Regions from separate parts of the Aquamicrobium segne genome, predicted to be linked through region 2. Evidence: riboswitches for the same ligand, from Rfam matches in the RefSeq annotation. Region 2 holds a riboswitch; the other holds the start of a gene.
The links. A riboswitch is a leader RNA that binds a small molecule or an ion and turns the genes downstream of it on or off. The one in region 2 is predicted to bind thiamine pyrophosphate.

Region 1 (4,209 bases), on a different contig from region 2:
GTGGCGCGCATGGGCAGGGTGTTCCAGCGCCTGTCGAGCCATTACCAGCGCCAGGGACAGGCTGGCCGCCAGCAGTGCGGACAGCATGGCCAGAACAAGGCTGGTAAGGGTTGCGCGTTGCACGGCAGGGTCCATGACAAGACGGCCAAGATCTGCTTGCAAGCCAGCCGCCACCATGGCCGCCATTGGCCCGGCAACAAACAGCACCGCCAGCAGGATCAGGACGCTGTTGAAGACTGTTTCGCTGGTTGCCGTGACAATAAAACGGCGCGGGGCAACGGAAAGATTGATTTGCGCCTGTGTATTGGTGCCCAGCCTTGCCAGCACAAAGACGATGGCAAGCGTCAGGGCCACCTGCAATGCGGTCAGCACAACGGCCCGGGCCGGGTCGAAATCAAAGCGCAATGCCTGATAGATCGCCACTTCCAGCGTGGTGGCGCGCGGGCCGCCGCCCAGTGTCAACACGATGGTGAATGAGGTGATGCACAGCATGAACACCAGCCCGGCAATACCCGGCAGCGCCTGCCGCAGCCTTGGCCATTCAATCAGCCGGAAACTGGCAAAAGCACCCATGCCAAGCTGGCTGGCCAGCCGCCATTGATCTGTGGGAACGGTTTGTAATGCTTCGACAAACAGACGTGTGGCCAGTGGCAGGTTGAAAAACACATGGGCAACCAGAATGCCGGAAAGTCCATATATGCCCGGCCATTCTCCAGCGCTGAATGTTGAAAAAAGCCCGGCAAAATAACCGGAACGACCATAAAGGGCGAGCACGCCAAGGGCTGCGACAAGGGAGGGCAGCGCCAGAGGCACGGCAAAAAGTTGCAGGATCAGCCCGCGCCCCGGAAAATCGGGAAAGCGCGTCAAGGCCCGCGCCACCAGCAGGGCAGGCGCAATCGATAGCAGGGTGGAAAGGAGCGCCTGCCACAATGTGAAGCGGGCAACCCTGATCATATAGGGATCAAAGGCAGCAAGCGCGCCTGAAAAATCCTGCACACCCTCAAGCGCCAGACCGGCAAAAGCCCCGCCAATCAGCGTTGAAATTGCGGCAAGTGCGACAAGCCCGGCAAGAATGCGCGGATTGCCTGTTATGGACGAGATTTTGCTGGCCAAGCTGGCTACCTGCTCATCACGCCCAGCCATTCATCGACCCAGGCTTTGCGATTGTCGGCTACTTCCCGAGGGGTAAATTGCAAGGTTTTGGCCGGTTTCACCAGACGGTCAAAGGTGGGGTCAAGCGGTGTGCTGGTTTTTCCCGCCGGATACATCCACTGGGTTTGCGATACCGTATCCTGAAAGCCCGGTCCGGTCATGAAGGCAAGAAACTGTTGTGCCAGCGGATTTTTGGCGCCGGTCAGGGTCATGCCCGCGACCTCGACCTGAAGATAATGGCCATCGGAAAAACCGGCCGCCTGATAGCGGTCGGACTTGTCGGCAATCATGTGATAGGCAGGCGAGGTGGTGTAAGACAAAACCATTGGCGCTTCGCTCTTGGTGAACAGCCCGTAAGCCTCACTCCAGCCGGGCGTTACCGTCAATATGCGGGTTTTCAGCTTTTCCCATGCCGCATCTGCCTCATCGCCATAGATGGCGCGTACCCACAAAAGCAACCCCAGCCCCGGCGTTGAGGTGCGCGGGTCCTGAATGATGATTTTTTGTGCCGGGTCGCCTTCAACCAGTTCTTTCATGCTGGCAGGCGGGACGGGCAGTTCTTGCGTGTCATAGACCACGGCGAAATAACCATAGTCGTAAGGTAAAAAAGTTGCATCAGACCAGCCGCCGGGAATGTTTGTTTCCATCGTCAGGCCATGGGGCGCAAACAAATTGGTCGCTTGCGCTTCCGCCACAAGATTGGTGTCGAGACCGAGCACAATGTCGGCTTTGGTGGAGGTCCCTTCAAGTTTGAGCCGGTTGAGCAGGGCAACGCCATCGGCCACCGAAATGAAATCAACCTCGCAGCCACATTCAGCTTCAAAATTTTTCTTCACCTGCGGGCCGGGACCCCACTCAGCGGTAAAACTGTCATAAGTGTAGATGGTGAGCTTGTCTTGCGCTGCGGCCGGAGTTGTCGCCAGCAATGTGGCGGACAGGATGGATAATAAAACTGTGCGCATCAACGCCTCCTTAAGGTGGTTTTGAAGGGGCTGAGGCACCGACTGTCCGGCAGCTTCTAATCCCTCCGCCGGTGCAAACCGGATCAGGTTCAGCGGGTTGGCGTGTGACGCCTCTCAGCCGGGCCGCAAATGATTGCGTCCGGCACCCCGTTAGAGCGTTTTACAGATAGGTTGCCCGCTTCAGGCAAGCAAGAGCATTGCTGCATCTTTCGTTCCAGTGATGGGACTGCTAAGGGGCTTGGATCATGAGCCAATATACAATCCTTCTGGGTGGAGAACTTGTCCGCACCCCTGCACTTGATCGCCAGATTGCGGGAAGCCGCATTATTGCCGCCGATTCCGGCATTCAACATGCGCACACCCTTGGCCTTGTGCCCGAACTTTGGGTGGGGGATTTTGATTCTGCACCCGCATTATTGCCACCACATCTAAATTCAGTGCCCAAACGCAGCTTTCCCGTGGATAAGGACAGCACGGATGGGGAACTGGCCGTTGAAATTGCGCTGGAAAAGGGGGCGATCCGGCTGGTTCTGGCAGGCGCCTTTGGCGGTGCGCGTACCGATCACGCCTTTTTGCATCTGGCGCTGGGCTTGCGGCTGGCTGAAAAAGGCATCGATGTGTTGCTGACCAGCGGCACACAGGAGGGCCGACCCTTGTCGCGCGGGTGTTCGACATTTGACTATGCCAAAGGCACGTTGTTTTCGATCCTTGGCTTTTCAGACCTTGCCGGCCTTAGTGTGCGCGGCGCCAAATGGGAACTGGCGGCAGTCAATGTGCCGTTTGGCTCATCACTGACCATGTCGAATGAGGTTTTGAGCCAGTTGACCATTGAACTGGAGCAGGGCTGCGCCATGCTGCTTGCCCATCCATTGCCTGAACAGGGAGGCTGATATGGCCCCGCCGCTTCTCAACCTTGCCGGTGTTTACCTTAGCTTTGGCGGCACGCCGCTGCTTGATGGCGCTGATTTTGCCGTTGGTCCGGGCGACCGCATCGCGCTCGTGGGGCGCAATGGATCAGGCAAATCGACATTACTGAAGATTGCAGCCGGGCTTGCCGAAGCGCAGGATGGCGAGATTTTCCGTCAGCCGACCGCCACCATTCGCTATCTGCCGCAAGCGCCTGACATGGAAGGTTTTGCCACGGTGCGTGGCTATGTCGAGGCGGGGCTTGGGCCTGCCGATGATCCATATCGCGCCACCTATCTTCTGGAGCATCTGGGCCTGACCGGTGAAGAAAATCCGGCCGAGCTTTCGGGTGGTGAGGCGCGCCGCGCTGCCCTTGCCCGCGTCATGGCGCCTGAGCCTGATATCTTGTTGCTGGATGAGCCGACCAACCATCTGGATCTGAATGTTATCGAATGGCTGGAAGAAGAACTGATCCGTTCATCTTCGGCGCTGGTGGTGATTTCGCATGATCGCCGTTTTCTGGAGCGGGTGTCACGCGCCACTATCTGGCTGGATCGCGGCCAGACCCGCCGCCTTGATCGGGGTTTTGCGCATTTTGAGGAATGGCGTGACAAGATTTTGGAGGAAGAAGAGCGCGAACAGCACAAGCTTGGCCGTCAGATCGTGCGTGAAGAGCACTGGCTGCGCTATGGTGTGACCGCCCGGCGCAAGCGCAATGTGCGCCGCCTTGGTGAATTGCAGGCGCTGCGCCAGCGCCATCGCAGCCACAGGGGGGCGGAAGGAACTGCAACCATGGTTGCCAGTGACGCTGCCGAATCCGGCAGGCTGGTGATTGAGGCAAAATCCATCGCCAAGAGCTTTGGCGATCTTAATGTGGTCAGTGATTTCTCCACCCGCATCCAGCGAGGTGACCGCATCGGACTGGTCGGGCCTAACGGGGCTGGCAAGACCACGCTTTTGAAAATGCTGACGGGTGAGCTTGCGCCCGATTCCGGCACTGTGCGGCTTGGGGTCAATCTGGAGATCGCCACGCTTGACCAGAAACGTGAGGCGGCTGACCCGAATGAGACATTGGCCCATTATCTGACCGATGGGCGGGGCGAGAGCCTGATCGTCAATGGCGAGCAGCGCCATGTCGCGTCCTATATGAAGGATTTTCTGTTCAGGCCGGAGCAGGCACGCACGCCGG
Region 2 (4,209 bases):
CTTTCAAAAAACGCTTGAGCCGACTGTCTTTGACCAGATCAGGGCGGGTAACGAAGATCAACTCGTCATAAACCGGCACCCCATGCTCTTCGGGAAAGAAGGCGCGCCCCTCATGGCCAGCCAAGCGCATCTGCGTCAACTCGAAATTTCGGAAGCCGCCTATCGTTGCATCGACTTGCTTGCTGATGAGAGAAGGTGACAGCGCAAAATTGACGTTGATCAGTTCCACGCTGCTCTTGTCAACACCGGCCTCATCCAGCATGCGGCCGAGCATGGCGTCCTCAAAGCCCGAAACGGAGAAGCCGATGCGCTTGCCTTCCAGATCCTTGATGCTTGAAATCGGCCCATCCGCCAGAACGGTGAGCGTGTTGAGCGGTGTCTCCACAAGCGTGCCAAAGCGAATGAGCGGCACATCCTTAGCATGATCCATGTAGAGGTTTGGCTGATAGTGGATTCCAATTTCCGCCTGTCCCGACGCGACCGCACGCGGCACAATCGAGGGGTCTGAAGGGGGAAGAAGCTCAACGTCCAGCCCCGCTTTTTCAAACAGCCCGAGTTCTTGCGCCACAACCAAAGGCGCATGGTCCGGATTGACGAACCATTCGAGCAGGACTGTAAGTTTTTCCTGCGCCTGGGCGCTACTCATGATCACCAGGCTCATCAGGATAGAAAGGATTGCAGAACGAAACATGGCGCTTCCATTATTGTTGTGATGGGGAAAAGTCGTGGTCTGCGCACCATGGCGTGAGCAGAGGTGCAAGCCGGTCGATGGCACTGCGCAGCATCAGGGTAAGCAGCGCGATGATTGCCATTGCGGCAAAAACCATATCTGTTTGCATGCGTGCATTGGCCTGCACCATGACGAAACCAAGCCCCGCTGATGCGCCCACCCATTCTCCGATTACCGCTCCGAGCGGCGCAAGCGGCGCGGCAATGCGCAAGCCTGAGACGAGCGAGGGCAAGGCAAGCGGGATGCGGATGTAAGCCAGCGTCTGCCAGTGGTTTGCCTCGGTCGTCGCTGCGGCATCAAGGACCTGCGAAGGTATGCGGCGCAAACCATCGGCAAAGGCAGAAGCTACAGGAAAGAAGATGATCAGGGTGGTCATCACCACTTTGGAGGCCATTCCAAAGCCAAACCACAGCACCAGAAGTGGCGCGATGACAAAGACGGGGAAGGCCTGCAGCACAAGAACCATGGGCAAGACCAGGCGGCCAAAACGCGGCAGAGCGGCCATGCAAAGGGCTATCAGGACACCAAGGAGCGTTCCTGCAAGCAGCCCCATCACAATCTCACCAAGCGTTACCCAGCTATTGGCCAGAAGATAGTTCGGCTGTCGCAAGAATGCGCCAAGCACATCTGTGGGGGCCGGCAGGATATAGGCCGGCGGCCCAAAAACCCAGATCAGGGACTGCCACAAGGCAAACAGAAAGCCCAAAACAGGCAATGCTGCACGAGCCGCTAGGAAGCGCATCGTTTGCATGATCGACCTGAAAGGTGAAGTAGCATTTTGATCCCCCCTAGCACATTTTGTGAGCACAGATGGCACCATCTGGCATCGCATAAATGCGATTAAAACAAGAGCTTAGAGCATTTCATCTGTTTTTGTGAAAACAAGAAATGCTCTCGCCATACTCGGAGATCCAGGTGGAGCGAAGAGAGGAAATCAGGTCGCCATGAATGGCCCTTGTTCCGTTCCTACGCCGGCATGACCCGGATCAGGTTCAAGGGTCCGGCTCATCGCCGTCTCAGCGCCGTGTGGCGCACCCCTCGGAATTCAGCGCGACTATAGCTTCAAAACTGTTCCGGTCAAGCAGGCGCCTGTCCTGCACCAGACGACCCGCTCGAAATTGAAGAGGCGCCGGGCTGCAAGATTCTCCAGAAGCAGAGGACCAAGCTCTTGTTCATCGGCGCGGCTGATACCCACTTGCTTTTCCAGTTCATATCGCCTTAGCTCTGGCCAAGACTCATACATTGGGGTGCCCAAACCGGGCTGAGAGGTGCATCGCACCGACCCATTGAACCTGATCCGGGTCATGCCGGCGTAGGAAAGTGTAGAGTGTGCCAGCATCCGGATTCATTTCAGGATTGCGCGCAATCTCCTCCTTCCCATGCCACGACCAGGGCTATGAAAGGGAAGAAGATGGCGCCAGCCATTGCACTGACAATTGCAGGATCTGACAGCAGCGGCGGCGCCGGGATACAGGCCGACCTGAAAAGTTTTTCAGCACTTGGCGTCTATGGTGCATCGGTAATCACTGCAATTACCGCGCAAAACACACATGGTGTCGAGGCCATCGAGCCTGTCTCTCCAGCCATGATTTCCGCCCAGATCGATGCGGCTTTTAGTGATCTCGACATATCAGCCATCAAGATTGGGATGGTTGGCGGTGTGGAGGCAATTGAAGCAGTGGCGGCAAGGCTGCGTCACCATCTGGCAGCGCGTTCAACGCCAATCGTGCTGGACCCGGTCATGATTGCCAAATCCGGCGACGTACTGCTCCCTTCAGAAGCCATAAGCGCACTGCGGGAAAATCTGCTTCCCCTGGCGAGCCTGCTCACACCCAATCTGCCTGAAGCCGCCGATCTTCTTGGTATTCAACAGGCCAAGACCCATGATGAACTGCGCAATCAGGGGCAGGCGCTGCTTGCTCTGGGGCCTCGCCATGTTCTGCTGAAAGGCGGCCATGCCGCGGGCAAAACCTGCACCGATCTGTTGCTGGGCGAAGATGAAATGGCTCTCTGCGCCCCCCGTATTCATACGAAAAACACCCATGGCACGGGCTGTTCGCTTTCTTCAGCTATTGCTGCGGGGCTTGCCAGCGGCATGAGCATGACAAAGGCGATCCGTCAGGCGCATGACTGGCTCCATTGCGCCATCCTTGCCGCCGATGATTTGAATGTCGGTTCCGGCCACGGGCCAGTGCATCACTTCCATGCCATGTGGAGCAAGGCATGAACGGCCCCATCACAATCCTTGGTGCGGGCGTCATGGGGCTCTCCATCGCGGCCGAACTGACGCGACGCGGTGTCGAGTGCGTTATCCACGATCCGCAAGGCCCTCCTGACGCCCATTGTTGCAGTTGGTGGGCAGGGGGAATGCTCGCCCCCTTCTGCGAAGCAGAAAGTGCCGGGGATACGGTCATCCGTTTGGGGCAAGAAGCAGCAGGCTGGTGGCAGGGCATGGGCGCAAAACTGCACCGCACCGGCACGCTGGTGCTGGCTTTGGCGCGTGACCATACGGAACTGGACCGCTTTGCCCGGCTGACACGCAATCACGAATTGCTCAATGCCAAGGATATTGCTGAACTGGAACCCGAACTTGAAGCGCGCTTTCAACGGGGCCTGTTCTATCGCAGCGAGTCTCACCTTACGCCCCGGCAGGCCTTGCACGCGCTGCAACAAAGAGCGCAAGACCATGGCGTTTTGATCCAGACCGAAGCGGCCCTCGATATATCCACAGGGCTGGTCGTCGATGCTCGTGGCTTTGCAGCCCGCGACAGGCTTGTCGATCTGCGCGGCGTGCGGGGTGAAATGCTGGTCATCCGCTGTCCCGAATTACAGCTTACCCGCACCATTCGTCTGCTGCATCCGCGCATTCCACTCTATATCGTTCCGCGTGGCGATGGCGTCTATATGCTGGGAGCAACCATGCTGGAGACCGGCGCAAAAACCTGCGTCACCGCACGCGCCGCCATTGAGATGCTATCGGCTGCCTATGCGCTTCACCCGGCCTTTGCCGAGGCTGAAATTCTTGAGATGGGTGCGGATGCGCGCCCCGCATTTCCCGACAACCTGCCGCATCTGCGCCGCCGCGGCAGCAGGCTTTTTGCCAACGGCCTTTACCGTCACGGCTATCTTCTGGCCCCTGCCGTGGCGCGCATGGCTGCTGATCATATCATGACAGGCCAGATACCGGAGTTGATGGATGAACATAATCCTTAATGGAGAAAAGCGGAACATTAAGGCTTTGACAGTCGCTGATGTGCTTGTCGAAATCGGCCTGGAAACAGCCCGTGTCGCCACCGCATTAAATGGCGAGTTTCTGCCAGCCCCGCAGCGCAGCACAGCAAGCCTGACAGAGGGCGACACGCTTGAAATTTTATCCGCCATGCAGGGAGGATGATAAAATGCCTGTCTTTTACGGCAAGAAATTTGACAGTGCGCTGATGCTGGGCACTGCACAATATCCTTCACCCAAAATCATGGCC

Region 1: it holds a riboswitch for thiamine pyrophosphate, as region 2 does, so the genes downstream of both, thiB (thiamine ABC transporter substrate binding subunit) here and thiD (bifunctional hydroxymethylpyrimidine kinase/phosphomethylpyrimidine kinase) in region 2, are expected to answer to the same signal.

The regions. Positions count from the first base shown of each region.
Region 1 is NZ_JBHSLL010000050.1:25,683-29,891, forward strand. Features, by position in the region: gene thiP (thiamine/thiamine pyrophosphate ABC transporter permease) at 1-1,143, opposite strand, end outside; gene thiB (thiamine ABC transporter substrate binding subunit) at 1,119-2,114, opposite strand; TPP riboswitch at 2,158-2,274, opposite strand; gene ACFPLB_RS13345 (thiamine diphosphokinase) at 2,360-3,004, shown strand; gene ACFPLB_RS13350 (ABC-F family ATP-binding cassette domain-containing protein) at 3,006-4,209, shown strand, end outside.
Region 2 is NZ_JBHSLL010000012.1:26,315-30,523, reverse strand. Features, by position in the region: gene ACFPLB_RS03305 (ABC transporter substrate-binding protein) at 1-676, opposite strand, end outside; gene ACFPLB_RS03300 (ABC transporter permease) at 702-1,481, opposite strand; TPP riboswitch at 1,677-1,779, opposite strand; TPP riboswitch at 1,964-2,067, shown strand; gene thiD (bifunctional hydroxymethylpyrimidine kinase/phosphomethylpyrimidine kinase) at 2,142-2,957, shown strand; gene ACFPLB_RS03290 (FAD-dependent oxidoreductase) at 2,954-3,943, shown strand; gene thiS (sulfur carrier protein ThiS) at 3,927-4,124, shown strand; gene ACFPLB_RS03280 (thiazole synthase) at 4,129-4,209, shown strand, end outside.